DNA from 2 places in the Micromonospora sp. 050-3 genome. Region 1 is predicted to be linked to the other one. Evidence: riboswitches for the same ligand, from Rfam matches in the RefSeq annotation. Region 1 holds a riboswitch; the other holds the start of a gene.

Region 1 (14,948 bases):
GGGCCCGCGAGCTGACCGCCGCCAACGCGGCCCGGATCGGCGCCGCCGACCGGGTCCGGGTCAGCGCGCCAGACGACGTTCCGGACGGCGTCCGCTTCGCCCAGCTCTGGTCGAACCCGCCCATCCGGATCGGCAAGGACGGGCTGCACGACCTGCTGCTGCGCTGGCTGCCCCGACTCGCCCCGGACGGCGTCGGCTGGTTGGTCGTCGCCCGGCACCTCGGCGGCGACTCGCTGCAACGCTGGCTCACCGAGCAGAGTTGGCAGGTCGAGCGGTACGCCAGCCAAAAGGGCTTCCGGGTGCTGCGCGTCACCCGGTAATTGGATATACCGCCCGACCCTCACTGGGGCAGGATCCCGGCGTGGGATACGTGGACGTGGCAGCGGTCGGGCACATCCTGCCCGACGGTCGGGAACTCTTCGCCGACGTGTCGTTCCGGGTCGGGGAGGGCAGCAAGGTCGCCCTGGTCGGGCCGAACGGCGCGGGAAAGACGACGCTGCTGAGGATGGTCGCCGGCGACCTGCCCGTGCCCAGCGGCGTCGTCGCGCGGGCCGGTGGGCTGGGCGTGATGCGCCAGTTCATCGGCATGATCGGCGACGAGTCGACCCTCGCCGACCTGGCGTTGTCGCTGGCCCCGCCGGCGCTGCGCGACGCCGGCCGGCGGCTCGGCGAGACCGAGGCTGCCATGCGGGCGGCCGAGGCCCACGGCAAGTTCGGCAACGCCGCTGGCAAGGCCCAGCTGGCGTACGCCGATGCGCTCGGCGCCTGGGGCGAGGCTGGCGGGTACGACGCCGAGGTGCTCTTCGACACCGTCGCGACCATCGTGCTCGGCCAACCGTGGGACGCCGTCCGGGACCGTCCGGTGCGTACCCTCTCCGGCGGCCAGCAGAAGCGCTTCGCCCTGGAGTTGCTGCTGCGCGGCCCGGACGAGGTGCTGCTGCTCGACGAACCGGACAACTTCCTCGACGTGCCCGGCAAACGCTGGCTGGAGGCGCGACTGCGCGAGTCGACGAAGTCGGTGCTCTACGTCTCGCACGACCGCGAGCTGCTGGCTCAGAGCGCCGATCGGGTGGTCGCCGTCGAGGGTGGCAGTGCCTGGGTGCACCCGGGCGGCTTCGCCAGCTGGCACGAGGCTCGGGTGGCTCGGCACGCCCGCCTCGACGAGCTGCGTCGGCGCTGGGACGAGGAGCACCAGAAGCTGCGCGAGCTGATGCTGATGTACAAGCAGAAGGCCGCGTACAACGACGGGTTGGCCTCGCGTTACCAGGCCGCGCAGACCCGGCTGCGCAAGTTCGAGGAGGCCGGGCCGCCGCCCGTACCCCCGAAGGACCAGGACATCCGGATGCGGCTCAGCGGCGGGCGGACCGGCAAGCGCGCGGTCGTCTGCGAGCAGCTGGAGCTCGACGGCCTGACATTCCCCTTCGACCTGGAGATCTGGTACGGCGACCGGGTGGCGGTGCTCGGTGCCAACGGCACCGGCAAGTCGCACTTCCTGCGGCTCCTGGCCCGCGGCGGCAGCGACCCGGACCCGGCGAACGGGCCGGTCGACGGCGCGGGCGCGCTGACTCCGGTGGCGCATGAAGGCGTGGCCCGCCTCGGCGCCCGTGTCCGCCCCGGGCACTTCTCCCAGACCCACGACCGGCCGGAGCTGATGTCGAAGACGCTCGTCGAGATTCTCTGGCGGGGTGACGAGCACCGCACCGGGATGGACCGGCACGCGGCGATGGGTGTGCTCAGTCGCTACGAGCTGGCGGCGCAGGGCGACCAGCGCTTCGGCACGCTCTCCGGCGGGCAGCAGGCCCGGTTCCTGGTGCTGCTGCTGGAGCTGTCCGGGGCGACCCTGCTGCTGCTCGACGAGCCCACCGACAACCTCGACCTGGCCAGCGCGGAAGCGCTCGAAGCGGGCCTGAACGCCTTCGCAGGAACGGTGATCGCGGTCACCCACGACCGGTGGTTCACCCGCTCCTTCGACCGGTTCGTGCTGTTCCGGGGCGACAGCGAGGTGGTGGAGACCCCGGAACCGGTCTGGGACGTCGGGTGAGCGGTCCCCGGCGGCGGTGCGTCCGGCCGGCATAGGGTGGATCTCGTGACTGAGATGACCTATCGCCGGCTGGGCGACTCCGGGCTCGTGGTGTCCGTGGTCGGCATCGGCTGCAACAACTTCGGCAGGAAGCTCGACCTCGACGGCACGCGCGCGGTGGTGGACGCCGCCCTGGACGCCGGGATCACCCTCTTCGACACCGCCGACATCTACGGCGAGCCGCAGGGCAGCTCCGAGGAGCTGCTCGGGCAGGCGCTCAAGGGTCGCCGGGACGACGTGGTGGTGGCCACCAAGTTCGGCATGGACATGAACGGCCTCAACGGGCCGGACTACGGCGCGCGGGGTGCGCGGCGTTACATCGCCCGTGCCGTGGAGGCGTCGCTGCGCCGGCTCGGCACCGACCACATCGACCTGTACCAGATGCACGAGCCCGACCCGGGCACCCCGATCGACGAGACCCTCGCCGCCCTGGACGACCTGGTCCGTGACGGCAAGGTGCGCTACCTGGGCAACTCCAACTTCGCCGGCTGGCAGATCGCCGACGCGGACTGGGTCGCCTCGTCCAACGGCCGGTCCCGTTTCATCAGCGCGCAGAACCACTACAGCCTGGTGGAGCGCTCGGTGGAGGCCGAGGTGATCCCGGCGTGTGAGCGGTTCGGCCTCGGCATGCTGCCGTTCTTCCCGCTCGCCAACGGTCTGCTCACCGGCAAGTACAAGCGCGAGGCTCAGCCGCCGGCCGGCAGCCGGCTCTCCGGCGGTGGCCGGTACGCGGAGCGGCTCGCCGCTGCCGACTGGGACACCATCGAGGCCATCGAGGCGTATGCGGCCGAGCGGGGTCTGACGATGCTCCAGGTGGCGATCGGCGGGCTGGCCGCTCAGCCGGCGGTGACCTCGGTGATCGCCGGTGCCACCACGCCCGAGCAGGTGCGTGCCAACGCCGCCGCCGGCGTCTGGGAGCCCAGCGACGACGATCTGGCGGCGCTGCGCGCCGTCCTCTGAGTCGGAGGGTGCGCGCGCCGCAGGCTGCGCCGCTGGGCGCCCTGCTCGTGATCCACTCGCGTTCCTTGAAATCGGTGTCACCTGTGGTCGGGGAAGCCCCGACTTCAGGAGAGCCGAGTCGATCAAGCCGAACGACACTGGGCCGGGCCGCTCGTCGCGGCCCGGCCCAGTCGTTTCATGCTGTGTGCTTAGTCGGTGCGGCGGCGGCCGAAGAGCATGGCCACCCCCATCGCCGCGGCGACGAGCACGAGACCGGCCGCCGCGAACGGCCACCAACCGGTGCCCGCCCCTCCGTCGACGGGCTTGGTCACCGCGACCGGCGCGGGCGCCGGCGGTGACTGCGCCGCCTTCGCCTGCACGGTGGCGGTGGCCTTGCTCTGGAGCGGAGCGGGGGAGTTGACCGACACCTTCCACGTGCCGGTGGAAAGCACCGGGCCGCTGCTGTAGAAGCCCTGCCCCTCGGGCTGCGGTTCGAGCTGCACCGGCCCGACCCGCTGCCCGTCCGGGCCGGTGGCGGTGAGGACCAACCGCACCACCTGCTCCAGCCGGCGACCATCGGCGTAGGTGGCCTGGATGGTGACGCCCTGAGCCCCGTCGCCGGCCACAGTGAGTTTGAGCTTGTCGGTCTGCGCCGCCGGGGCTTGAGCGGCTTGCGCCGCCGGGGCGGCGGTGGACAGGGTCAGGGCCAGTCCGACGAAGACGGCGGCCAACACCTTGCGGATACCCGTCACGGACATCCCCTCCCTACCGATGAGGGAGGCCCCTCCCCGACGCCGCAGCGCCGGGGAGGGGCCTCGTCGGATCAGAGCTGGCGACCGGGTGCCAGCCGGGTGGCATCGCCACCGAGCCGCCCGGTGCCCTTGACCGGGTCACCGTCGTTCGCCTTGACCCCGGCCTTGCTGGCCGCGCCGCCGAGTCGAACGATCATGGCGTCGGCGTCCCGGATCAGGACGTCCCGGACCTCCGCCTCGGGCACCAGCGTGGCGTCGCTGGCGAGCGTCCGGAACGCGGTCAGCTGCCGGACGGCAGCCTTGTCGTCGCCGGCCGCCTCGGACGCACGAACAGCGTCGAGCTTGTTCGACAGCTGCTTGTGCGCCTTGGTCGAGAGCCGCCCCGTCGCCTTGAACCGGTCCAGCAGACTCTGCATGTCCCGGAACGAGGTGGTGACGAAGAACCGGACCGTCGAGGTGGTCTTGTTGCCCGCCTTGTCGGTAGCGGTGACGGTCAGCTCGTGCAGGCCGAGCGACAGGTCGTACATGGCCTGCAGGGTGCCACTGGCGTACGCCTGGCCGTCGAGCTGACCGACCACGCTCGCGATGCCCGAGGTCGGGTCGACGGCCTGCCAGGCCACCCGGACGTCCTGGCTGTCGCCGTACAGCTGGCCGTCGGCCAGCCCGGATACCAGCAGCGTCGGCTTGGTGCCGTCGATGCGCAGCACCGCCGACTTCAGCGTCTCGACGTTGCCCGCCTTGTCCGTCGAGCGGAACAGCAGTTCGTGCTGCCCGTCACCGGTCACCTCGACCGGCGCCGAGTACGGCGTCCACGCGCCACCGTCCAGCGACCACTCCACCGTCTTGACGCCGGAACCGGCGTCGGTCGAGGTCAGCACGACCGGGATGGTCCCGTTGTGCCAACCGGCGTCGTTCGCCGGAGCGAACGTCGCCGAGGTCACCGGCGCGGTGGCATCGATCTTGACGGAGACGGTCTTGGTCGCCTCCACGTTGCCGGCCTCGTCCGTCGAGCGGAACCGGAGCTCGTGCTCGCCGTCCCCGCTGACCGCCACCGGAGCGGTGTACGCCGTCCAGGTGGTGGCCCCGTCCAGCTGGTACTCCGTACCGGCGAGCCCGCTACCGCCGGCCTCGTCGGCACCGGTGAGCGTGATCGTCACCGGCCCGGTGTGCCACCCGTCGGTCGGGGTGCCGGAAACCGCCGCGGTGGTCACCGGCGCCGTCTCGTCGGCCACCTCCGTGCTGAGCCGGAAGTAGTCGAACGAGGCGGTCTTCGACGCCGTCTGGTTGGCGCCGAGGGTGAACAGCCCGACCTTCGGGGTTGCCCCGACCGCGCTGTTGGTCAGCGCCGTCAACGCGGTCCAGGTCGTCCCGTCGGCCGAGTACGACGCGGTGAACGTGTCGCCCGTGCGGGCCAGCCGCAGGTGCCACACCGCCGAGGTCAGGTTGCCCGCCTCGGGCTGCGGGTTCTGGACCACCCCGGCGATCTCGCTGCGGAACTCGATCCGCCGCGTCACCGCCTGGCCGGCCTGGTTGTCCGCGATGAAGTCGAGCTTCAGGTAGTTGTCGTCGTCCGCCTGCACGAGCAGACCGGCCTGCTGGTACTGCTCGTTCAGCAGGCTGCCGTCGACCTTCGTCTCCAGGGTCCAGTCGCCCGAGGGCGCGGTCTGGAGGATGAAGTTCTTCGGCCCGGTGTTGTCGGTGCCGTAGATGTCACCGTTGGGCACGTCGATCCGCAGCGCGCCATCGGTGACCCGGTAACCGCTCGGGTCCTCCCGCGTCACGGCGTCCCACCGGCACTTGTCCAACGTGCTGCCGGTGAACTCGTCCGACGGGTCGACCGGGCCGGCCGGGGCGTCCGGCGTGACCTGGAACGAGTCGAACGCGGCGTCGACAACCGGCGCCTCGGTGCCTCCGTTGAGCGCGAAGACCCCGATCCGCGGGTTGGTGATGCCCTCGAGCGCGGCCGAACGGCCGACCGGGGTGAAGGTCTGCCCGTCGCCCGAGGCGGACGCGGTCAGGTTCGTCCCGTCGCTGGTGATCCGCAGGTACACGGTGTCACCCGCCGGTGCGTTGGTGGCGTCGGCGGCCTCGTTGCGAGGCGTGGCCGCGGTCTCCCGGATGAACTCCACCCGCCGGCTGCCGTTGTACAGCAGGTCCAGCTTGGCGTAGTTGTCGTCGTCGCCGTACACCAGGACGCCGGCCTGCTGGTAGTTGGCCGTCACCGGCAGGGTGACCTTGGTGGTCATCTCCCATGCGCCGGTCGGGGCCGCCTGGAGCACCAGGTTGGTGGCGTCGTTGCGAGCGCCGTAGAGGTCACCCACGCCGGTGGGCAGCCGCAGGGCACCGCCACTGAGCGAGTAGAGCTGGTTCTCCCGGACGACGCTGGTCCAGCGCTCCTTGTCGAGGCTGTTGCCGTTGAAGTCGTCCGAACGCGCCCCGGAGCAGGACGTGTCCGGCGCGTCGACCCGCACCGGCACCGTGGCGTACGACTTGGCGCCCTTGCTGTCGGTCACCGTGAGGGTGGCCGTGAAGGTGCCCGGGCTGGTGTAGGTGTGGCTGGCGTCCAGTGTGGTCGCCGAGCCTCCGTCACCGAAGTCCCAGGCGTACGTCAACGGGGTGTCGCCCTCGGCGTCGGTGGCCGTGCCGTCGAAGGCGACGGTGACCGGTGCGGTGCCGGTGGCCGGGGTGGCAGTGGCGCTGACCACCGGCGGCCCGTTCTCGGTGACACCGCGGCCGACGAAGTCCATCCAGTTGACGTTGAACAGCGAACCCGTTCCGCCGTTCGGGTCGCGGGCCAGGAAGTACAGCGAGCCGCTCGCGGCGCCGGTGACCGGTGCGCTCACGTCCGTGTACGTCTGCCACGCGCCGGTCGACGGTACGACGGCCGTGGCGACCACCGGCCCGTCAACAGCACCCGCGCGCACCTCGATCCGACCGCCAGCGGCGGCGGAGGCGGCCCGGAACCGGATCTCGGTGATGTTGGTCAGGTCCGCCGGAGCGACCGACCACCAGTCACCATCCTCGATGAAGGCGACGCTCTGGCCGCCACCGGCGGTGTCGGCGCCGGTCTCCCGCTGCACGCCGGGGTCTCCACCGCCGGTGCTCACCGGGGCACGCCCGGTGGCGGTGAAGTACTCGGCCTGCTTCTGCTTCGGCTGAAGGATCTCGATCTGCCGACCGGTCAGGGCACCGGCGCCGCCGGCACCACCCTCGTCGGTGTAGGTCGCCTCGAAGACCGCGAAGACGTTCGCCTCGGCGCCGTGCCCGGAGGCGAGCGACGTCTGGACGGTGCCGGTGCAGCCGGTGTGCTGCTCCAGCGGGTGGGCGTGCTCGTCGTGACCGAGCAGCACCTGAAGCTGCACCCGGTCACAGTCGATCTGCCCGTCCTCGGGGTCGGTCACCTTGATCGAGTAGCGGACCTGGTCACCCCAGTTGAAGAAGCCGCCGTCCGGTGGGAACTCGATGGTGACCGTCGGCGCGGTGTTGCCCACGGTAACCGGCACGTTGGCCACCGCGGTCCGGCCCTTGGGGTTGGTGACGGTGAGCTGGGCGGTGTAGTTGCCCGCCGTGGCGTACGTGTGGGTCGGGTTGGCCTCGGTCGAGGTCTGCCCGTCGCCGAACGTCCAGGCGTAGGTGAGCGTGCCACCGTCCGGGTCCCGGGAGCCGGCGCTGGAGAATGTCACCGTCAACGGCGCCGGACCCGAGGTCGGGTTGGCGGACGCCGCGGCGATCGGCGCGCGGTCACCGGCGGTGTAGTCGATCCGGTAGACGCCCGAGTTGTCGTTGTTGCCGCCGAAGCCGCTGCCCCACTCGATCAGGTACAGCGCGCCGTCCGGGCCGAACTCGAAGTCCATCGGCCGGACCATGCTCATGCCGGTGAGCAACTGGTTGATGTCCACCAACGACTTGCCGTCGGGGGTCAGCTGCATGGTGTACATCTTGTTCTGGTTCCACTCGCCGAGCAGAGCCTTGCCGTCGTAGTACGCCGGCCACTTGCGGTTCGAGTTCAGGTCGGCGTCGTAGCGGTAGACCGGGCCGCCCATCGGGGCGCCGCCGCCGCCGATCTCCGGGTAACGCGCGTCACCGGCGTACCCGTAGTCGACGGTCGCCGGGACCACCGGCGGGAGGTTGGTCAGGCCCGTGTTGTTGGGCGAGTTGTTCACCGGCGCCGCGCAGTCGAACTTCGGACCGCTCGGGCCGGACGGGAACGTGTAGTCGTTGTACGCCTCGTTCGTGCCCGTGCAGTACGGCCAGCCGTAGTTGCCCGGGGTGACGACGTTCCACTCGACCAGACCGCGGGGGCCCCGGTTCGGGTTGTCCGCGTTGGCGTCCGGTCCGTAGTCCGCGACGTACAGCGTGTTGGTCTTCGGGTCGGTGCCGATCCGGAACGGGTTGCGGAAGCCCATCGCGTAGATCTCGGGACGGGTCTTTTCGGTGCCCGCCGCGAAGAGGTTGCCCGCCGGAACGGTGTACGTCCCGTCGTCCTCCGGGTGGATCCGGATCACCTTGCCGCGCAGGTCGTTGGTGTTGCCGGAGGTGCGCTGCGCGTCGTAGTCCTGGCGCCCCGCCCGCTCGTCGATCGGCGAGTACGAGTTCGACTCGAACGGGTTGGTGTTGTCGCCGGTGGCCAGGTAGAGGTTGCCATCGCCGTCGAAGGCCATGCTGCCGCCGGCGTGGCAGCAGGTGTTGCGCTGCGTGTCGACCCGTAGCACCTGCTTCTCGCTGGCCAGGTCGATGGTGTCGCCGGAAACCGTGAACCGGGACAGCAGGTTGCGGGTGACCCCGTCGTTCGGGGCGTAGTACAGGTACACCCACTTGTTGGTGGCGAAGTCCGGGTCGAGCCGGATGCCGATGAGGCCGTCCTCGTTACCGGTGAAGACGTCCAGGTCGACGGCGGTGACGGTGTTGCCGGTGTCCGGCTTCACGATCTGCACGCGACCGTCGCGCTCGATGTAGAAGACCCGCCCGTCGGGGGCGACGTCCAGCTCCATCGGGTTGCTGGTGTTGCTGTCCAGCGTGACCTTCTCGAAGTTCGAGGTCTTCGAGGCGCCGCAGTCGGCGTTCTCGACGCCGGCCGCAGTGCGGATGCCGCCGAGCAGGTGGGAGAGGAACTCGGGCTCGGCGTACGACTCCCGGGTGTGCCCCAGGCCCGTGTACCAGGACCGGCCACCGTCGTAGTCCTGACACCAGGCGACCGGGTGGTCCGCACCCATCGCGCCGGCGCCTGGGGTGTAGCTCTTCTCGTCCAGGCTGGCCAGCACGTGCACGTCCGGCCGAGGGTTGGTCTGGTAGTTGTACCACTCGTCGAACCGGGACCACCGGTCCGGCAACCCGGCCGTGGACGGGTGGGCGTGGTCCTCCACCTTGACAGTGGCCTGCTGGTTCTGCGGGTGGTTGGCGAAGTACGCGCCGACCAGGTCGCCGTACCAGGCCCAGCTGTACTCGGTGTCCGACGCGGCGTGGATGCCGACGTAACCGCCGCCGGCCTTCACGTAGCGCTCGAACGCCGCCTGCTGGTCGGCGTTGAGCACGTCACCGGTGGTGGAGAGCCAGATCACCGCCTTGTACTTCGCCAGGTTGGCGTCGTTGAATGCGGCGCCGTCCTCGGAGTTGTCCACTGTGAATCCGTTGTCGACGCCGAGCTGCTGGATGGCGGCGACGCCGGTGGGGATGGAGTCGTGCCGGAAGCCGGCGGTCTTGGAAAAGACGAGGACGGAGAAGGGATCGGCCGCGGCCTTTGGCGCCTTCGGCGCCACCTGGCTGACCGGGGCTGCGGCTTTCGCATCCCGTGGGGGGACCTGGGCGGCCGCCTGGGCGGGCGCGCCGAACAGGGTGGTCGAGGCCATGGCCAGGGAGATCAGGGTTGCGGTGATGGGTACGCGGGCACGACGAGAACGGGACACGCCGCCTCCTGTGTCGTAGTGACAGAGCTCGCGGGAGTCGGCTCGCCGAAGGCCGTCCCTGATGGAGCCGGTGGTCACACCGTGCCAGGGTGCCCCCACCGACATTTTGTCGAATCGCTGAACAAATTAATTCGGCTGGCTCGATGTCGGGCAAGATGCGGACGGGTAACGGTTCTGCAACGGGGGGCGACATTCCGAACAGGACCACATGAACTGCCCCATGGATCTCGGTCGTTCTGGTGCGGCCCGGTCCGCCGGCCACCACCGACCCCACGCCTTGGCAGGCCGGCGGATCTGTCGTACGGTGACACGCAAGTAACCCACGGGAGCCCGGTGTACCGGGCTGAGAGGGGGGCTGACAGCCCCCGACCGTTGAACCTGATCCGGGTAATGCCGGCGCAGGGAGGAGCGTTGCCGTGCCGTCCCTGGGGCGATTGCATCTCATCACCGACACCCGACCCGGTCGCGACCCACTCGCAGTGGTTCGCGCCGCCCTCACAGTGGCCCACGCCGACCTGGTGGTGCAGGTCCGGGTCGAGGATTCCGCCACCGACCGCGAGGCCTACGACCTGACCCGGCGGGTGCTGGCGCTCTGCGCGTCGTACCAGGCGACCTGCCTGGTCAACGACCGGCTGCACGTGGCGCTGGCGGCGGGCGCCGCCGGTGGCCACGTCGGCGCCGACGACCTGCCGGTCGCTGCCGCCCGCCGGGTGCTCGGCCCCACCGGCGTGTTGGGCGCCACAGCCCGCGCGCCGGGCCCGGCGCACGATGCCGTCGCTGCCGGCGCCAGCTACCTCGGCGTCGGGCCGTGTCACACCACCAGCACCAAGACCGGCCTGCCGGACCCCATCGGGCCGGCCGGGGTACGCGCCGTCGTCGACGCCGTCGACGTCCCGGTCATCGCGATCGGCGGGGTGACCGCCGCCCGGGTGCCGGCGCTGCGGGCCGCCGGGGCGTACGGGGTGGCGGTGGTCGGTGCCGTCTCCACCGCCGCCGACCCGGCACGGGCTACCGCCGAGCTGATCGAGGCCCTGACGTGCTGACCGGCCGGTCCCCGTCACCGCCGTCGAGCGACCGGGTCCGGCCGGACGTGGCAGTGGTGGGGGCGGGGCCGATCGGGTTGGCGATCGCCTGGCGTTGCGCCGCGCGCGGGCTGCGGGTGGTGGTGCACGACCCGGCGCCCGGCTCGGGGGCGTCGGCGGTGGCCGCCGGCATGCTCTCCCCGGTCGCCGAGGCGTACTTCGGTGAGCGGCAGCTGACCGGATTGCTGCTGGCGTCCGCGGCCCGCTGGCCGGCGTTCGCCGCCGAGTTGACCGCGACGACCGGAGTCGAGATCGGCTACCGGACCGAGGGCACCCTGATGGTCGGGCTCACCGGCGACGACCTGGCCGAGGCGCGTCGGCTGTGGGCGTACCAGCAGGGGTTGGGCCTGCCGGTGACGCCGCTGCGCCCCAGCGAGCTGCGCGACCGCGAACCGGCGCTCGCCCCACGGGTGCGCGGCGGCGCGCTCGCGCTCACCGACCACCAGGTCGACCCGCGGCTGCTGGTGCCGGCGCTGCGCACGGCCGCGCAGCGGGCCGGCGCGGTGCTCGTGTCGCAGCCGGTCCGGTCGTTGTCCGATGTGGACGCGCCGGTCACCGTGGTAGCCGCCGGGTGCGGGGCAGCCGCGCTCACCGGCCTGCCCGTGCGGCCGGTGAAGGGCCAGATCCTCCGGCTCCGCGCGCCCGACGGCGTCGCGCCGGGCTTCCGGCACGTGATCCGGGGGTACGCCGACGGCGAGCACGTCTACCTGGTGCCCCGCTCCGACGGTGAGGTAGTGCTCGGCGCGACGGTCGAGGAGCGCTCGGACACCACTGTCACCGCCGGCGCTGTGCAGCGGCTGCTGCGCGCCGGGGTCGACGTGCTGCCCGAACTGGCCGAGTACGACCTGGTCGAGGCGGTCGCCGGGCTGCGCCCGGGCACCCCGGACAACGCGCCGATCCTCGGGCCGCTGCCCGACCGACCGGACGTCCTGGCCGCCACCGGGCATCACCGGCACGGCATCGTGCTCACCCCGATCACCGCCGACCTGATCGTCGACCTGGTGCTCGGCGGCGTACCCGACCCGCTGCTCGCGCCCTTCGGGGCTGACCGCTTCGGGGGTGCCGCGGTGGCCGCGGGCGGAGCTGAACCGACGATGGAGGGGGACCTGTGGAGTTGACTGTGAACGGGGCCGGGCGCAGCGTCGTCGCCGGCGCGTCCGTGGCGGACCTGGTCCGCGACCTCTTGCCGCACCCCCGTGGGGTGGCGGTCGCGGTCAACGGCGAGGTGGTGCCCCGGACCGGCTGGCCGGCCCGGGCGCTGCGCGACGGTGACCGGGTCGAGGTGCTCACCGCGGCGCAGGGCGGGTGAGCGGCGTGCCGTTCGAGCTGGGTGGGGAGACCTTCACCTCACGACTGATCCTCGGGACCGGCGGCGCCGCGAACCTGCATGTCCTGGAGCAGGCGATCCGGGCGTCCGGTACCGAGCTGGTCACACTGGCGCTGCGCCGGGTGGGCACGGCGCCGGGATCCTCCGGTGGGCTGCTGGAGCTGCTGGACCGGTGCGGCGTACGCCTGCTGCCGAACACCGCCGGCTGCCACACCGCGACCGAGGCGGTGAAGGTGGCCCGGTTGGCCCGGGACGCGTTCGACACCGACTGGGTCAAGCTAGAGGTGATCGGCGACGAGCGGACGCTCCTGCCCGACGGGGTGGAGCTGCTCCGCGCCGCCGAGGAGTTGGTCGCCGACGGCTTCACAGTGCTGCCGTACACCAGCGACGACCCGGTGCTCGCCCGCCGCCTCGCCGACGTGGGCTGCGCCGCGGTGATGCCGGCCGGCTCGCCGATCGGTTCGGGGCTCGGCATCGGCAACCCGCACCACATCCGACTCATCCGGCAGGGCGTGGACGTGCCGGTGATCCTCGACGCCGGCATCGGCACCGCGTCCGACGCGGCGCTGGCAATGGAGCTGGGCTGTGACGGGGTGCTGCTGGCGAGCGCCGTCACCCGGGCGGCCGACCCGATGGCGATGGCCACAGCGATGCGGTACGCGGTCGAGGCGGGCCGACTGGCGGCCCAGGCCGGCCGGATCGAGCGCCGCTTCCACGCGCTCGCCTCCACCCCCGACGAGGGAAGACCCGAGCTGTGATCCCGCCGTCCGGGGTTGTCGTGTTGACCGACCGGCTCGTCGCGCGGGGCGGGCTCGACCTGGTGGTGGCGGGTGCCGTGGCCGGGGGAGTGCGCTGGGTGGTGCTGCGGGAGAAGGACCTTCCGCGCGCCGAACGCGCCGCCCTCGCCGCCGACCTGCGCGCGATCCTCGCCGACGTCGGCGGGACCCTCATCGTGGCCGGCCCCGACCCGCTCGGCGGCGACGCCGTGCACCTGCCCGCCGCCGGGCCGTACCCACCGCCAGCCCACGGCCTGGTCGGCCGCTCCTGCCACCACCAACCCGAGCTGAACCGCCTGAGCACCGAGCACTACGCCACCATCTCCCCGGTCTGGCCCACAAGGACGAAACCGGGTTACGGCCCACCCCTGGGACCGGACGGCCTGCAGAGGTTGGTCGAGGTCAGCAACGTGCCCGTGCTGGCACTGGGCGGAGTGGAGTCCCCAGAACAGGTAACCGCCTGCGTCAAGGCGGGAGCCGTCGGGGTGGCAGTGCTGGGCGCACTCATGCGAGCAGAAGACCCCACCGAAACAGCCACCACCCTGACCAGCGCTTATGCAGAGGCGGTCACCCCTGTGCTGATCCAAACCCGGCGCGGGGTCACCCAGGTCTCCACGTCAGGGCTGCGGCCGACCGCAACCAAGGAGGAGAAGTGACCCCGAGCACCATCCTCACCATCGCCGGCTCGGACTCCGGCGGCGGCGCAGGCATCCAGGCCGACCTCAAGGTCTTCGCCGCGCTTGGCGCGTACGGCACCAGCGTCCTCACGGCGGTCACCGCGCAGAACACCCGGGGTGTCGACGCGGTGCTGCCGCTGCCCCCGCGCACCGTCGCCGAGCAGTTGGACAGCGTGCTCACCGATTTCACCGTCTGCGCGGTGAAGACGGGGATGCTCGGCACCCCGGCGATCGCGGACGTGGTGGCCGAGGCGGCCCGGGACGGCCGGCTGCCTCAGCTCGTCGTCGACCCGGTGCTGGTCGCCACGAGCGGTCACCGGTTGGGCGTGGTGGGAGCGGTGGAGCGGCTGCTGCCGTACGCCACTGTGGCGACCCCGAACTGCGCGGAGGCCGCGGCGATCACCGGACGCCAGGTGGACGACGTGGCCGCGATGGTCGTGGCCGCCGAGGCCTTGGTGGCCGGCGGCTCGGAGTACGTGGTGGTCACGGGCGGTGACCTGGACGGGGGCGAGGCGGTCGACGTGCTGCACGGCGGCGGCGTCACCACGCTGTTGCGCGCGCCCCGGGTGACCACCCGGCACACCCACGGCACCGGGTGCTCGTTCTCGGCGGCGATCGCGGTGCGACTCGGTCTGGGCGATCCGGTGCCGGCCGCCGTGGGGGCCGCCAAGGAGTACGTGCTCCGTGCGCTGACCGGCGCGCGGGGCTGGGAGCTGGGCGCGGGGCGCGGGCCGCTGAACCACTTCGGCTGGTCCGCTTGATCACCAGGGAGGCTGTCATGCACGCACGAGGCAAGGTGTACGTCGAGGGTTCGCGGCCGGATGTCCGGGTGCCGTTCGCGGAGGTGGGGCTGACCGGGGACCTGCCGCCGGTGCGGCTCTACGACACGTCCGGCCCTGGTTCGGACCCGGAGGTGGGGCTGCCGCCGCTGCGCGGGCCGTGGATCGCCGAGCGGGGTGACGTGGCGCCGGTGCGGGGGGCGGGCACGCCGCTCGCCGGGGTGGACGGTCGCCGGCCCACCCAGCTCGCGTACGCGCGGGCAGGTGTGGTGACGCCGGAGATGGAGTTCGTGGCGATCCGGGAGAACGTCGACCCGGAACTCGCGCGGGCCGAGATCGCCGCCGGTCGGGCGGTGCTCCCGCTCAACGTCAACCACCCGGAGTGCGAGCCGGCGATCATCGGTAAGGCGTTCCTGGTCAAGGTGAACGCCAACATCGGCACCTCGGCGGTCAGCTCCTCGGTCGCGGAGGAGGTGGAGAAGCTGACCTGGGCCACCCGGTGGGGCGCGGACACCGTGATGGACCTGTCCACGGGCAAGCGGATCCACGAGACCCGTGAGGCGATCGTGCGAAACTCGCCGGTGCCGATCGGAACGGTGCCGATCTACCAGGCGCTGGAGAAGGTCGGCGGCG
Region 2 (14,948 bases), on a different contig from region 1:
TGCTGCTGTGGTTGTTCCCGATCGCCGACCCGCCGGCCAACAACTGGGGCGCGCTGGCGTTGAGCATCATCTGGTACCTGCGCGACTATCTCTGGTTCGTGCTCGCCTCGCCGGTCGCGTTCTGGCTGTTCCGGCGTGCCCCGCTACTGACCCTGCTCGCCCCGTACCTCCTGCTGGCGTCGATCGAGGTGGGGATCTACCCGGCGCCGCCGGTGCTGCGCGAGTTCGGGCTCTACTTCGGCGCGTGGCTGCTCGGCTTCGCCCACCACGCCGGGATGCTGCGCCGACTCTCCGGCCGGCTGCTGTATCCGTTGGCGCTCGCCCTCGCCGTGGGCGGCGGCGCCTGGATCGTCGGGCATCCCGGGCCACGCGGGTACGACCTGAACGACAACCCCCTGGGCAACGCCCTCTGGTCGGCCGCGTTCATCTTGATCGTGCTGGGCCGGGCGCCCGCCGGGGTGGCCTGGCTGAGCCGGAGCCGACTGGCCGACCGGGCGGTGACAGTGCTCAACCGGCGGGCGCTCACCGTCTACCTCTGGCACATGCCGTTCGTGGTGGCGCTCACTCCACTGGTCGACGTGGTGGGCTGGTCCCACCAGGACCCGGTGGGCCTGGCCATCCGGGTGCTGCTGGTCTTCGCCCTGGTCGGGCTGGTCACCCTGGCCGTCGGCTGGGTCGAGGACGTCGCCGCCCGTCGCCGCCCCGAGCTGATCCCCGGTGGCCCGGCGCAGTCCGCCGGCGCAGCGGACGACCGGGGAGGCGGCCAGCGTCGAGATCAACGCTCGCTGATCGTGAGGTTGCCGCTGTCGGCCGAACCGTCGAGCACCAGGGACGCCGCCGGGTTGTCGGCGACGGTGACGGTCTTGTCGCCGGAGTCGGCGCTGGACCGGACCCGGTAGCTGCCCTGCGGCACCACCAGCGTGACATCACCGCTGGAGGCGTGGACCCGGGCCGAGGCGGGCTTGTCCAGCTCCACGTTGACATTGCCGGAGCTGGCCTCGGCGTCGACCGCGCCGCCCAGTCGGCGTGCGCTGATGTCTCCGGACGAGGCGCGCAGCCGTACCGCCGCGGCGGCCTCGCTCACCTCGATGTTGCCGGAGCGGGCCTCCACCCCGACCGCGCCGGACGCGCCGGAGATCCGCACGTCGCCCGAGCTCACCTGTAGCTCCACGGTGCCGACCCGGCTCAGCTCGACGTTGCCGGAGCTGGTCTCGCCCTGCACCGCCACGCCCTCCGGCACCGTCACCTCGTAGGAGATGCTGCACCGCGAGCCGCAGTTGGTGTTCAGCACCAGCTCGCTGCCCTTGATCTCGTAGCGGGCGTTGTCCGGTTCACCGCCCTGGTAGCGCACCACCCGCTTGATCCGCACCTCGGACGCCGGGCCGGTGCCGCGGATCACCACGTCGCCCGAGCCCCCGGAGAGCCGGACCGTGGTGATCCGGACCGCCTCGGTGTTGTCGTAGTCGAGCCGACGGAACGACAGGTTGTCGCACCCCGCGAGCACGATGAGGGTGGTGGCGAGCCCTAGCGCGACCGGAGCGGCGACGCGACGACGGCGGAGGGTGGTGGTCAGCTGTAGTGCCATGACCAGCACGCTACGACCGAGCACGAGTCGGCCGCATCGGGGTTCATCCGCGCTTGCACCCCGAACCAACCCTGATTTCACACCCCGAGGGAGAATGGCCCGATGGCCGGGTATCGCCGACAGCTCTACCGCGACGACGCGGTGGTGCTGCGTGTGCAGAAGCTCGGCGAGTCCGACCGGATCATCACCCTGCTCACCCGCCGGCACGGCCGGCTGCGGGCGGTGGCGCGAGGGATCCGCCGCACCACCAGCAAGTTCGGTGCCCGGCTGGAGCCGTTCGGCCACGTCGACCTCCAACTCGCCGGTGACCCGAAGGGCAACCACGGCAGTTCCCTGCACACAGTGAGCCAGGTCGAGGGCATCGAGCTGTACGGCAAACGGTTCCTGGGTGACTATCCGCGCTACACGGCGGCCAGCGCGATCGCCGAGACCGCCGAGCGGCTGACCCCGGTGGAACGGGAGCCGTCGCTGCGGCTGTTCCAGCTCACCATCGGCGCGCTGAAGGCGCTGTCCCGGGGCGAGCACGCCACCACCCTGGTGCTCGACGCGTACCTGCTGCGCGGGATGTCCCTGGCCGGCTGGGCGCCGGCGCTGGTCGCCTGCGCGGTCTGCGGCACGCCCGGGCGGCACCGGGCGTTCTCGGTACCGGCCGGTGGCGCGGTCTGTCCGGATTGTCGGCCACCCGGTGCGGCTCATCCCGCACCGGCCACCATCGATCTGATGTCCGCGCTCACCACCGGCGACTGGGTTATCGCCGACGCCACCGACGCCGCCGTACGTCGGGAGTGCAGTGGGCTGGTCGCGGCTCACCTGCAGTGGCACCTGGAGCGCGCGCTACGCTCGCTGCCGCTGGTCGACCGGGGTTCCTCGGCGGCCGGCACGGCCCCGCCGCCGGAGGGCACCGGGGCCGTGGTGCTCCGGCCACGCGGTGACGTCGAGGCCGGGGCGGACGGCGCGAACAGGGAGTGACCGAGTGATCCGATCGAAGAAGGCCGGCCGGCGCGAGCCCACGCCGCCGGTGCCACACCCGTCCGGGGCCCGCCCCCCGGCGTTGCCCACCGAGGCGGTGCCGAAGCACGTGGCGGTGGTGATGGACGGCAACGGCCGCTGGGCCAAGGATCGCGGGCTGCCCCGCACCAAGGGGCACGAGGCGGGGGAGCACAGCCTCTTCGACACCATCGAGGGCGCCATCGAGATGGGCATCCCGTACCTGTCGGCGTACGCGTTCTCCACCGAGAACTGGCGACGCTCGCCGGACGAGGTCCGGTTCCTGATGGGCTTCAACCGGGACGTGATCCGTCGTCGCCGTGACCAGCTGGTCGACCTGGGCGTACGGGTGGTGTGGTCGGGGCGGCCCGGACGGCTGTGGAAGAGCGTCATCTCCGAGTTGCAGACCGCTGAGGAGATGTCCCGCGACAACTCGACGCTGACCCTGCAGTTCTGCGTGAACTACGGCGGGCAGGCCGAGATCGGTGACGCCGCCGCCGCGATCGCGCGGGACGTGGCGGCCGGCCGGCTGGACCCGGCGAAGGTCACCGAGAAGACCGTGGCGAAGTACCTCTACCACCCGGAGATCCCGGAGGTGGACCTGTTCCTGCGCCCCTCCGGGGAGGAGCGGATCTCCAACTTCCTGCTCTGGCAGACCGCGTACGCCGAGTTGGTCTTCCTGGACACGCTCTGGCCCGACTTCGACCGCCGCCACCTCTGGTACGCGTGTGAGTTGTACGCCCAGCGGGACCGACGCTTCGGCGGCGCGCTGCCCAACCCGGTCGCCCCGGTTATCTGAGCCGACACGCTTACCCGCACGTCACTCTGGGTATCAGAGACGTCAGAAGCCACTGACGGAGGTGAACCCACATGATCCAGAAGCGCATTGCCCAGTGGGCGGTGATGGCGGTCGCGGTGCCGCTGGCCGCCGCCGGTGCCCGCCGGCTCAGCCACACCCTGGAGGCCCGGCGTGGTCCCTCCGGGGCGACGCGGTTGCTGACCAAGGGCGCGGACCTGATGCGTCCGCAGAAGGCCAAGCGCCGCCGCTTCTTTTGACCGACCCCCAGCTTTCCCGGCGCCGCCCGCACCCCGTGCGGGCGGCGCCGTCGCGTCCCTCCTCGGTGTCGAGGTGGGGTGGTGCGCTCGTTTCGGGGTCCTGCGCAGGGGCTGCGGGTAGGGTCCGGAGGTGGTGGGACGACGGCGGTTGGGGGGCACATGCGCGATCTCCGATTTAAAATGATCATGGCGTTGAACGCCGCCGACCTGGGCGACCCGATCTGCGAGCAGGTGGCCGAGATCTGTGCCGAGATCGCCGAGCAGCACTGCGCCGAGTTCGGTCACACACCGCAGCTGCGCACCGGTGAGATCGCCGAACTGGCCACCGGCGAGCCGGCCCTGACCTGGGCCCCGTCGACCCCCGACGCCGGGCCGCGTGCCTGGTGACCGCGCCCGCGCCCGCTGTCGACATCCGTCGTGCCGATGATCGCTTCGCCACCAGCATCTCCTGGCTGGACTCTAAGCACTCCTTCTCGTTCTCCCGGCACTACGACCCGGCCAACACCCACCACGGCCTGCTGCTCGTCAACAACGACGACGTGGTCCGACCGGGGGCCGGCTTCGAAACCCACCCGCACCAGGACATGGAGATCGTGACCTGGGTGCTGCGCGGTTCCCTGGTGCACCAGGACTCCACCGGGCACTCCGGGGTGATCTACCCGGGTCTGGCCCAGCGGATGAGCGCCGGCACCGGCATCCTGCACTCGGAGAAGAACGACGCCTGGCGGCTCAACAACCAGGAGCCGCACACCGACCCGGTGCACTTCGTGCAGATGTGGGTGCTCCCTGACGAGCAGGGCGTCGACCCCGGCTACGAGCAGTTGGAGATCGAGGACGAGCTGCTCCGCGGGGGCCTGGTGCCAATCGCCTCCGGGATGGACCGCTACGACGGCGCGTCCGCGATCCGGATCCGCAACCGGTACGCGACGCTGCACGCCGCCCGTCTCGCCCCTGGCGACGAGGTCACCATCCCCGACGCGCCCTACGTGCACCTCTACGTGCCCAACGGCACTGTGACCCTGGAGGGCAGCGGCCCGCTCGGCAGTGGCGACGCCGCCCGGCTCACCATGACCGGTGGCCGGCGGGTCACCGCCGACGAACCGGCCGAGATCCTCGTCTGGGAGATGCACGCAACGGTCGCCTGACCGTCACCCGCGCGGCCCTCCCCCTGTTCTCGCCCCGAACATGGATGTAGTGGCCTCCCCACCGGGGGAGGCCACTACATCAAGGATCGAGCACGGTCACGGCGCGCCCGCCGCCGCCCCGGCTACGCCGGAGACTCGGTGCGGTCGGCGGCCCAGGTGGTGTGGAACGAGCCCTCGCGGTCCACCCGCTGGTAGGTGTGCGCGCCGAAGTTGTCCCGCAGACCCTGGATCAGCGCGGCCGGCAGCCGCTCCGCGCGCAACGCGTCGAAGTACGCCAACGACGACGAGAACGCGGGCGTCGGCACGCCGGCCCGGGTCGCGTCGGCCACCACCCGCCGCCAGCTCGGCACGCCAGCGCTGACGGCCTCGGCGAAGTACGGCGCCACCAGCAGCGTCGGCAGGTCCGGCTGCTCGTCGTACGCCTCGCGGATCCGGTTGAGGAAGCGGGCCCGGATGATGCAGCCGCCCCGCCAGATCGTCGCGGTGCCGCCCAGGTCGATGTCCCAGTTGTATTCCTGGCTACCCGCGCGGATGTGGTCGAAGCCCTGCGCGTACGCGACGATCTTGGAAGCGAGCAGCGCCCGGCGCACGTCCTCGACGAAGGTCTCCCGGTCGGTGACCTGCCACTTCTCACCCGCGTCGGGGAACGCCCGGCGGGCCGCCTCGCGCTGGTCGACGTGCCCGGAGAGCGAACGGGCGAAGGTCGCCTCGGCGATCCCGGTGATCGGGATGCCCAGGTCCAGGGCGCTCTGCACGGTCCACCGGCCGGTGCCCTTCTGCTCGGCCCGGTCCTGCACGATGTCCACGAACGACCGGCCGGTCGCCGCGTCGGTGTGCGCGAGCACGTCGGCGGTGATCTCGATGAGGAACGACTCCAGCTCGCCGTTGTTCCACTCCCGGAAGATCTCCGCGATCTCGGCCGGCGTCGCGTCCAGGCCAGCCCGGAGCAGGTCGTACGCCTCGGCGATGAGCTGCATGTCGGCGTACTCGATGCCGTTGTGCACCATCTTGACGAAGTGCCCGGCGCCGTCCGGCCCGACGTGCGTGCAGCACGGCACGCCGTCCACCTGGGCGGCGATCTTCTCGAACATCGGCCCGAGCTTCGCGTACGACTCGGCGGAACCGCCCGGCATGATGCTCGGCCCGCGAAGCGCGCCCTCCTCGCCGCCGGAGACGCCGGTGCCGCTGAAGTGCAGCCCCTGCGCCCGCAGCGCCTCCTCACGGCGGCGCGTGTCGGCGAAGTGGGCGTTGCCACAGTCGACGATGATGTCGCCCTCGTCGAGCAGCGGCACCAACTCGTCGATCACCGCGTCGGTGGGCGCGCCGGCCTTCACCATGACGATGACCGCGCGGGGGCGTTCCAGTGCTGCCACGAAATCGGCCATCGTCTCGCCCGGCACGAACGTGCCCTCGTCGCCGTGCTCGGCGACCAGGCTGCGGGTGCGCTCCGGCGAGCGGTTGTGCACTGCCACCGTGAAGCCGTTGCGGGCCAGGTTGCGGGCCACGTTGCGACCCATCACCGCCAGCCCGGTCACACCGATTTGTGCCCTCGCCTGATCAGCCATCCGTGCCGCCACCTCTCGTCACACCACTATCAGCGTTTGGAAACTTACCGTGATGTGGGCCGATACGGACCAGTGATCGACGTCCCGTTACTACACGTGATGTGGACATTGCCGCTGGCGGCTCGGGCTCTCGACGCTGGTCGGTGAGCCCCGCACAGGGAAACGTGTCGTCATTCCGCGCCGCGCACGTCAGCCTTCGGCGAGACGGGCTTCGATTCGGGCGATCTTCCCGGTCAGCGCGTCGGTAACCCCGGGCCGGACGTCGGCCTTGAGTACCACACTCACCCGGGGCGCCTGCGCGGCGACCACGTCGACCGCCCGCTTCACCACCGCCATCACCTCGTCCCACTCGCCCTCGACGGTGGTGAACATGGCATCGGTCCGGTTGGGCAGGCCGGACGCACGGACCACCCGCACCGCCTCGGCGACCAGGTCACCCACGGAGTCGTCACCGCCGAGCGGGGTGATCGAGAACGCGATCAGCATGTGCCGATCGTGCCAGTAAAAACGGATGCGCGTCGGTCGGGCGGTGGCTACCGTACGAACATGCGCAACTGACGCCCCACTTCCGAGCCGGCCCGCCGTCCCGCGTCGCGGACCGTGCGCTCCTGGGCGTCCCGCATCCCCTCCCCGCCGTTCGGCGGCGATGGCCCTGCCTGGCCCCGGTGAGCAGTCCCTTCCCCACTCGACCGTCGCGCAACGGCGGTCACCAGCCGATCCGACCGACCGCCGCAGCGCGGGACCGGCCGTGCCGGTCGGCATTGAAGGAGGCCCGGATGCCTGCCAGGCGTAACCCGAAGAAGTCCCGTACCCCCAGAGCGACGCCGCTCGGCGTCGACCCGGCGGCCGGCCACGGCCCGCTCCCAACCACCCTTGCGGCCCTCGACCTCGCGGTCGAACCGGCTTTGCCGGCGGTGCTCGTCGAGCCGGCAACGCTGGCCGAGCCGGCGCCGCAGGTGGCACTGATGGAGGCGGTGCTGCCGGAGCCGGCGCTTTCGGACGAGCTGGCGGTGCCGGCAGCTGTGGACGTGCCGGCGGTCGTCGACGCGCCGTCGGTGGGCGATCTGCCGAAGCCGACCGGCCGACCGAAGGCGCCGACGGCCGGGCCACCGCAAGGCAGCGGCAACCGCTCCGGCGGCGGCCGCAGCCAGCAAGCCGGCCAGACCCGCCGCTACGCCTTCCGCCGCAGCTAAATCGAACCACCCCACCCGCCCCGCCCCGCCCCCGCGCCCCCACCCCGCGCCCCGCCACTAGCCCCGCCGATCTTCCACTTTCTGTCCTCGCATAACCGGCTTATCGGGATGATTCGGCGACAGAAACCGCAAGATCGGCGGGAGCGGTGCGTGGGCGCTGGGTGGTGACAGCACTATCAGGGATGTAGTGGCCTCCGTGGGCAGCGAGGCCACTACATCCCTGATGTTGTGCGGATCTTGGCGGCGGGCGCCAGCGGCGGGCGCCAGCGGTGGGTTGGGTCAGCTGATCAGGGGGCGGAAGGCGCCTAGGAGGATGCTCGTGGTGAGGGTGGCTGCGGCGAGGACGGCGGACCCGGCGATGAGGAGGACGTCGGCGCGGGTGAAGTGCTGCCGGCGGGCGACGGTACGGGGTGTGCCGGCGTCGAAGCCACGCGCGTCCATCGCCACCGCCAGCCGGGTGCCTCGACGGATCGCCCCGACCAGCAGCGCGAACGCGGTGGAGGCGAAGAGCCGCAGCTTCGCCACCGGGTTGCGTCCCGCGTCGACGCCCCGGGCGCGCCGGGCCATGCTGATCATCTGCCACTCCTGACCGAGCAGCGGCACCAGCCGGAACGCGGCCAGCGCCCCGATGGCGAACCGGGCCGGCGCCTTCGCGTTCTGGATCAACGCGTCGGCCAGGTCGGTGGGGTCGGTGGTCGCGAAGACGATTACACCGGGCAGGGCCACCGCGAACACCCGCAGCACCAGGCCGAGCGCGGTGAGCAGGACGCCGGTGCTCACCAGTACCGGTCCCGCGTCCAGCAGGACCCGGCCGGACCGGTCGGCCGCGAACAGCACCAGGGTGACCAGGATGCCGGCGGCACTGAGCAGCAGTGGCCAGGCCCGCCGGGCCAGCACCCGGTAGCGGATGCCGAACAGCGGCAGGACGGCCAGTTCGAGGGCGATGGCGATCGCCGGGGCAACCGGGTCCAGGGTCGCCAGCAGTGTGAACGAGAAGACCAGCGCGGCGGCGACCTTCGCCACCGGGTTGCGGCGGGCCAACGGCGCGTCCGGCGCGGCGACCGGCTCGATGCTGATCATCGCTGGTCGTCCGTGGCGCGGTGCAGGGTGACGGTGCGATCGGCGAGCGCGGCGACGAAGTCCGCGTCGTGGGTGACTGTGACGACGCCGTGCCCGGCGTCGCGCAGGTCGGCGAAGAGGTCCACCAGTTCCCGCCAGGTCCGCCGGTCCTGGCCGAAGGTGGGTTCGTCGCAGATCAGCAGGCGTGGCGCGGTGGCCAGGGCGGTCGCCACGCTCAGTCGCCGCGCCTCGCCACCCGAGAGGGTGTACGGGTTGGCGGCGGCGAGCCGGGCCAGCCGCAGTCGGTCCAGCAGCCCGGCCACTGTCTCCTTGACGGCTGCCTCGGTTTGGCCGGTGCGGCGCGGGCCGAGCGCCAGCTCGTCGAAGACCGTGCTGGTGACGAACTGGTGCTCCGGATCCTGGAAGACCGACCCGATCCGTCGGGCCAGCGCGGGTGCCCGCCACCGATGCGGGGAAGTGCTGTGGTCCGCGCCGGCCAACTCGACGGACGCGGTGACCCGCCCACTGCCCGGCCGGAGCAGGCCGCCGAGCAGCAACGCCAGGGTGGACTTGCCGGCACCGTTCGGTCCGCGTACGGCGAGTGCTTCACCGGCGCGTACCGCCAGGTCGGTGATGCCCAGCCGGGGCGGCAGGCCGAGCCGGTCGGCGGTGAGCAACAGCTCCCCGGGGCCGGCGGTGGCCGCCCGAGGCGCGATGGGGTGACCGGGCACCCAGACCCCCTCGGCGGCCAGGGCGGCACCGTGGGCGGCGAAGACCGCCTCGGGTGTGCCGTCCGCGCGGACGCCGCCGCCCGGTTCCAGGACGACCACCCGGTCGACAAGCGGCAGTGCCTCGGCGACCCGGTGTTCGACCAGGATCAGCGTGGTGTCGGCGTCCAGCGCGCCGGCCACCGCGTGCCGGACCAGTTCGGCGCCGGCCGGGTCGAGGTTGGCGGTCGGCTCGTCGAGCAGCAGCAGGGCGGGGCGCAGGGCCAGCGCGCCGGCCAGAGCGAGGCGTTGCTGTTCGCCGCCGGAGAGCGCCGCGGTGTGGCGGTCCCGGGAGTACGGGAAGCCGACGCGGTGCAGCGCCTCGTCCACGCGGGGCCAGATCTCGTCGGCCGGCACTCCCCGGTTCTCCAGCCCGAAGGCGACGTCGTCGCCGCAGCGCGCCATCACCAGTTGGGTCTCCGGGTCCTGGAAGACGATGCCGACCCGTTCCCGCCCCTTGCGCGGGTCGAGCCCGTCGATCTCGACGGTGCCCTCCTGCTCGCCGGAGTCCTCGGGAAGCAGCCCGGCCAACGCGCTGAGCACTGTGCTCTTACCGGCCCCCGACGGCCCGAGGAGCAAAACCCGCTCCCCAGCCTCAACCCGCAGGTCAACACCCCGAACGGCCCAAGCGCGGCGCCCAGCGTGCCGCCACCCGAACCCCCGCAGCAGTACCCCGCCCACCAAACCACCCCCTCCGGGCAGCGCCCCCGCCTCCACCCTGCACGGTCGATCATGAGGTTGACGGTGGTTATGAAGATCCATCCGCCCGTCAACCTCATGATCGACGCGAGTGGGTGGGGTCAGATCAGGGCTCGGTTTCGGCCTGCTGGGAAGCGGTCCAGGACGCCGGTGTTGGCCAGGGCCTGGGTTAGCAGCCAGCCGCCCAGGCCGGCGATCACTGTGGCGCTGACGATGGTGAGCAGCGCGTACGGGATGCGGTAGTCGGTGAGCGCGTAGTCGACGTTCCAGACGAAGAAGTCGAACAGCGCTGCGCTGAGGCCGGTCAGCGCGCCCGCGAACACAGCTGTCGGCAGCCGGAACGACCGGTACCGGAAGGCGGCGAAGGCCAGCTCGGCGCCGATGCCCTGCACGATGCCCTGCGGGATCACCGTGCCGGCCCACTGGCTGCCCAACAGCGCGGACAGGACCGCGGCCACTGTTTCGCAGTAGAGCGCGGCGCCGGGCTTGCGGATGACCAGCCCACCGATCACCGCCGGCATCAGCCAGACGCCGTAGAGCAGCGTCTGCGCCGGCGGGAAGAAGGCGAACGCGCCCTCGGTGGCGCTCCAGACCAGGCCCCAGGCCCAGAAGATGACGCCGAAGGCGACCGCGATCACCGAGGCGACCACGATGTCGATGGTGCGCCAACGGTGTGTGTCGGTGGTGGAATTCATGTGTTGCTCCCAGTTCGTGAGTGCGAACCAGAAGAAGACGCACGCCGCGTCCGGTGGCACCGGACTGCGGCGCGGCTGGAGGTCGACCGAACTCCCTGCGCTGGCATTACCCAGATCAGGTTCGAGGGTCTGCGGGCGTGCCCGCACTCTCAGCGCTGTGCGCTCCCCTGTCGGATATGAAGTTGTCTCGCTGACGCTAACACCGACCAGGGTCGCGGGCCCAGCAGGGCATCCGCCTGACCTGCGGGAGCGACCGGCGCACCGCCGTCTGGGTACGCTTCCGATCATGCGGGTTGACGCGCGAGGCTTCACGTTCGAGGTGACCGTCGGCGGTCCGACGGACGGCGTACCCGTCCTGCTGCTGCACGGTTTCCCTCAGCACAGCGGCGAGTGGGACGACGTGGTGCCGGCGCTGCACGCGGGCGGGCTGCGCACGTACGCGCTGGACCAGCGCGGTTACTCACCCGGCGCCCGGCCCACTGCGGTGGCCGACTACCGGATCCCCGAACTCGTCACCGACGTGGTGGCGGTGCTCGACGCGCTCGCGCTGGACGCCGTGCACCTGGTCGGCCACGACTGGGGCGCGATAGTGGCCTGGGGGGTCGCCGCCCGGCACCCCGAGCGGGTGCACACGCTGACCGCGGTGTCCGTACCGCATCCGGCGGCCATGGCGCACGCCCTGAGCACCGACGCCCAACAGAAGGCCCGGTCGTCGTACATCGCGCTGTTCCGCAAGCCCGACAAGGCGGAGAAGGTGCTGCTGGCGTGGCACGCCACCGCGCTGCGCAAGCTGCTCGGCGGGGTGGGCGACACGTCCCGGGTGAACCGGTACGCCGACCCGATGCGTGAGCCGGGGGCGCTCACCGCGGCGCTGAACTGGTACCGGGCGATGTCCCGCGCCGACCTGGCCGGCGTCGACCCGGTCGCGGTGCCCACCACGTACGTCTGGAGTGACCGGGACGTCGCCATCGGCCGGATCGCCGCCGAGGCGTGCGCGCAGAACGTCACCGGGGACTACCGGTTCGTGCAGCTGCCCGGGGTGAGCCACTGGATCCCGGACGCGGCGCCGGCCCCGCTCGCCGAGGCGATCCTGGCCCGAGCCGGCGGAACGGCCTGAGCTGTGCGGGTCACCGAAGGAAGGTCATCGTGACCACGGACGCCAGCGGGCCGGGCAGCCGTCGCTCGATCGCCGCGCAGCTGCGCGTCCTGGGCGTACGCCCAGGCGCGACGCTGCTGGTGCACGCCTCGCTGCGTCCGCTGGGCTTCATCAGCGGCGGCCCGCACGCGGTGGTGCTCGCCCTGCGCGACGCGCTCGGCCCGGACGGCACGATCGTCGTGCCCACCCACACGCCCGACAACAGCGACCCCGCGCAGTGGCGCAACCCCCCGGTGCCGGCGGACTGGTGGCCGCTGATCCGCTCGGAGATGCCGGGCTTCGACCCGGCGGTCACCCAGAGCCGGTTCATGGGTGCGCTCGCCGAGACGGTCCGCGGCTGGCCCGGTGCGCTGCGCAGCTCCCATCCGCACGTGTCGTTCGCCGCGCTCGGCCCGGCCGCCGAGCAGGTGGTGGCCGGGCACGCCCTGGCGGACATGCTCGGCGAGGGCTCCCCGCTTGCCCGCCTCTACGACCTCGACGCCGACGTGTTGCTGCTCGGCGTGGACCACTCGGTGAGCACCTCGCTGCACCTGGCTGAGTACCGCTGCCCCGGCTCGCCCCGCGAGCGGATCGGTGCTGCCGTGCGTACCGCCGACGGTGGTCGGGAATGGGTGTGGTGGCAGGACGTACGACTCGACGCGGACGACTTCGCCGCGTTGGGCGGGGACCTGGAGGCCACCGGGGCGGTACGCACCGCACCGGTCGGCACCGGGACCGGCAGGTTGATGCGCCAGCGGGCGGCGGTCGACTTCGCGGTTCGTTGGCTGGCCCGTAATCGAACGACGGAGGACGTATGACGGTGAGTGCCGAGGACTACCTGGCCGTGGTGACCGAGACGATCGGCCAGGTGGCCGCCAGTCAGCGGGAGGCGGTGGGGCGGGCCGCCGACCTGATCGCCGAGGCCGTCCGAGCCGACGGCGTGGTGCACGCGTTCGGCACCGGGCACTCGGAGGCCCTCGCCATGGAGATCGCCGGACGGGCCGGCGGACTGGTGCCGACCAACCGGATCGCGCTACGCGACCTGGTGCTGCTCGGCGGCGAACCGGCCGACCGGCTGGGCCCGCTGCTGGAACGGGACCCGTCCGTCGCGCACCGCCTCTACGAGTTGGCCCCGGTGCGTCCCACCGACGTCTTCGTGCTCGCCTCGAACTCCGGGGTCAACGGCGCGATGGTGGAGTTCGCCACCCTGGTGAAGGAGCGCGGGCACGGGTTGGTGGCGATCACCTCGGCGCGGCACTCCGGCCGGATGACCTCCCGGCACCCGTCCGGGCGCAAGCTGAGCGACCTCGCCGACGTGGTGCTCGACAACGGCGCGCCGTACGGCGACGCGACGCTGCCCCTGCCCGGCGGCGGTGCGGTCGGCGCGGTCTCCTCGATCACCGCGGCGCTGCTGGCGCAGCAGGTGACAGTGGAGGTGGTGGCGCGGTTGCTGGCGGCGGGGGAGCGCCCCCCGGTCTACCTGTCGGCGAACATCCCGGACGGCGACGCGCACAACAACGAGCTGGAGGCGCGGTACGCGGGCCGGATCCGACGCGGGTCCTGACAGGGTTCCGGTGGCCGGCTTGCGTCGCCGAGATGAACGGCAGATGTCGTGAACCAGTTTCGCGCTCGGCCGGGTGGGGCATTGGCGTTGCTGCCGGCGGCCGGGACCGCCGGCAGTAACGTCTCACCGGAGGTAGCGCGTGTCCAAGGAGACCGAGAAGCAGCGCTGGCAGCGCAACTTCGCCGACCTGCTGCAGGAGTTGCGGGTCGCCCAGACCGGCGTGCAGATCCTCTTCGCCTTCCTGCTCACCCTGCCGTTCAGTAACGGGTTCACCGAGACGACGGAGTTCCAGCGCGACGTCTACATCGTGGCGTTGCTCGCGGCGGCCGCCGCCACCGCACTGATCATCTCGCCGGTGGCGTTCCACCGGGCGCTGTTCCGGCAGGGGCGCAAACCGGAGCTGGTCCGCTTCGCGCACCGGATGGCCACCGGCGGCCTCGCCTTCATGTTGATCGCGATGGTCAGCGCGGTGCTGCTGATCACCGACTTCGTGCTGGACCGGCCGATCGCCTTCCTGCTCAGCGCCCTCGCCGGAATCTGGTTCCTCACGTTCTGGGTGGCCCTGCCGTTCGCCCGACGCAGCTGGGGTGAGGACGACATCGACGACGATGACGACGACCCGGACACGATCAGCGGGCGCTGACCGCGCCGATCTTCACGCAGCGCTACCCCTGGGTAACAACCGGGGGTAGCGTGGCAATAGTCGCGCACGTCGACGCAGCCGCACCGAGCTTCGAGGGGGCAGCCGTGACCACGACGCAGAATGGCCGACCGGCACCGGACGGCCCCGACTCCGAAACCACGGCTGGCGCTGCCGCGCCGCTGCCCGCGGAAGCCGGGCAGGTCACCGAGAAGGAGGCCCGGCAGGTTGCCGAGGCCGCCCGCGAGTCCACCTGGGACCGGCCCAGCTTCGGCAAGGAGCTGTTCCTCGGCCGGTTCCGGCTCGACCTGATCGACCCGTGGCCCCGATCCGATCCGGAGGACGTAGCTCGCGCGGAGGAGTTCCTTGGTCGGTTCCGCGCCTTCCTGGCCTCCGAGGTGGATGGTGAGGCCATCGAGCGGGACGCGTCGATACCCGACTCGGTGTTCCACGGCCTGGCCGACCTCGGCGCGTTCGGCATGAAGATCGACCGGAAGTACGGCGGGCTCGAGCTGAGCAACCTGCACTACTGCCGGGCGCTCATGCTGGCCGGCTCGGTCAGCCCGGCCATCGGCGCGCTGCTCTCGGCACACCAGTCGATCGGGGTGCCGCAGCCACTGAAGATGTTCGGCACCGCCGAGCAGAAGCAACGCTTCCTGCCCCGGCTCGCCGCCGGCGAGGTGTCCGCGTTCCTGCTCACCGAGCCCGACGTCGGCTCCGACCCGGCCCGGCTGGCCACCATCGCCGAGCCGACCGAGGACGGCACGGGTTACCGGCTCAACGGGGTGAAGCTCTGGGCCACCAACGGCATCGTGGCCACCCTGCTGGTGGTGATGGCCCGGGTGCCGGCCACGGAGG

Evidence for each region. A riboswitch is a leader RNA that binds a small molecule or an ion and turns the genes downstream of it on or off. The one in region 1 is predicted to bind thiamine pyrophosphate.
Region 2: another riboswitch for thiamine pyrophosphate. It lies ahead of ACLJOK_RS00460 (ECF transporter S component); the one in region 1 lies ahead of thiE (thiamine phosphate synthase).

The regions. Positions count from the first base shown of each region.
Region 1 is NZ_JAJPVX010000003.1:251,841-266,788, forward strand. It holds gene ACLJOK_RS29240 (class I SAM-dependent methyltransferase) at 1-320, shown strand, start outside; gene ACLJOK_RS29245 (ABC-F family ATP-binding cassette domain-containing protein) at 362-2,041, shown strand; gene ACLJOK_RS29250 (aldo/keto reductase) at 2,078-3,040, shown strand; gene ACLJOK_RS29255 (hypothetical protein) at 3,229-3,771, opposite strand; gene ACLJOK_RS29260 (ThuA domain-containing protein) at 3,843-9,674, opposite strand; TPP riboswitch at 9,987-10,096, shown strand; gene thiE (thiamine phosphate synthase) at 10,091-10,717, shown strand; gene thiO (glycine oxidase ThiO) at 10,711-11,874, shown strand; gene thiS (sulfur carrier protein ThiS) at 11,865-12,065, shown strand; gene ACLJOK_RS29280 (thiazole synthase) at 12,062-12,841, shown strand; gene ACLJOK_RS29285 (thiamine phosphate synthase) at 12,838-13,515, shown strand; gene thiD (bifunctional hydroxymethylpyrimidine kinase/phosphomethylpyrimidine kinase) at 13,512-14,297, shown strand; gene thiC (phosphomethylpyrimidine synthase ThiC) at 14,315-14,948, shown strand, end outside.
Region 2 is NZ_JAJPVX010000001.1:81,618-96,565, forward strand. It holds gene ACLJOK_RS00400 (acyltransferase family protein) at 1-899, shown strand, start outside; partial or broken gene ACLJOK_RS00405 (DUF4097 family beta strand repeat-containing protein) at 911-1,585, opposite strand; gene recO (DNA repair protein RecO) at 1,688-2,554, shown strand; gene ACLJOK_RS00415 (isoprenyl transferase) at 2,559-3,371, shown strand; gene ACLJOK_RS00420 (hypothetical protein) at 3,443-3,628, shown strand; gene ACLJOK_RS00425 (thioredoxin reductase) at 3,815-4,015, shown strand; gene ACLJOK_RS00430 (pirin family protein) at 4,012-4,773, shown strand; gene gndA (NADP-dependent phosphogluconate dehydrogenase) at 4,896-6,338, opposite strand; gene ACLJOK_RS00440 (MTH1187 family thiamine-binding protein) at 6,528-6,824, opposite strand; gene ACLJOK_RS00445 (hypothetical protein) at 7,115-7,531, shown strand; gene ACLJOK_RS00450 (energy-coupling factor transporter transmembrane component T family protein) at 7,811-8,611, opposite strand; gene ACLJOK_RS00455 (ABC transporter ATP-binding protein) at 8,608-10,038, opposite strand; gene ACLJOK_RS00460 (ECF transporter S component) at 10,158-10,751, opposite strand; TPP riboswitch at 10,826-10,930, opposite strand; gene ACLJOK_RS00465 (alpha/beta fold hydrolase) at 11,038-11,868, shown strand; gene ACLJOK_RS00470 (aminoglycoside N(3)-acetyltransferase) at 11,898-12,704, shown strand; gene ACLJOK_RS00475 (sugar isomerase domain-containing protein) at 12,701-13,450, shown strand; gene ACLJOK_RS00480 (DUF6328 family protein) at 13,590-14,093, shown strand; gene ACLJOK_RS00485 (acyl-CoA dehydrogenase family protein) at 14,198-14,948, shown strand, end outside.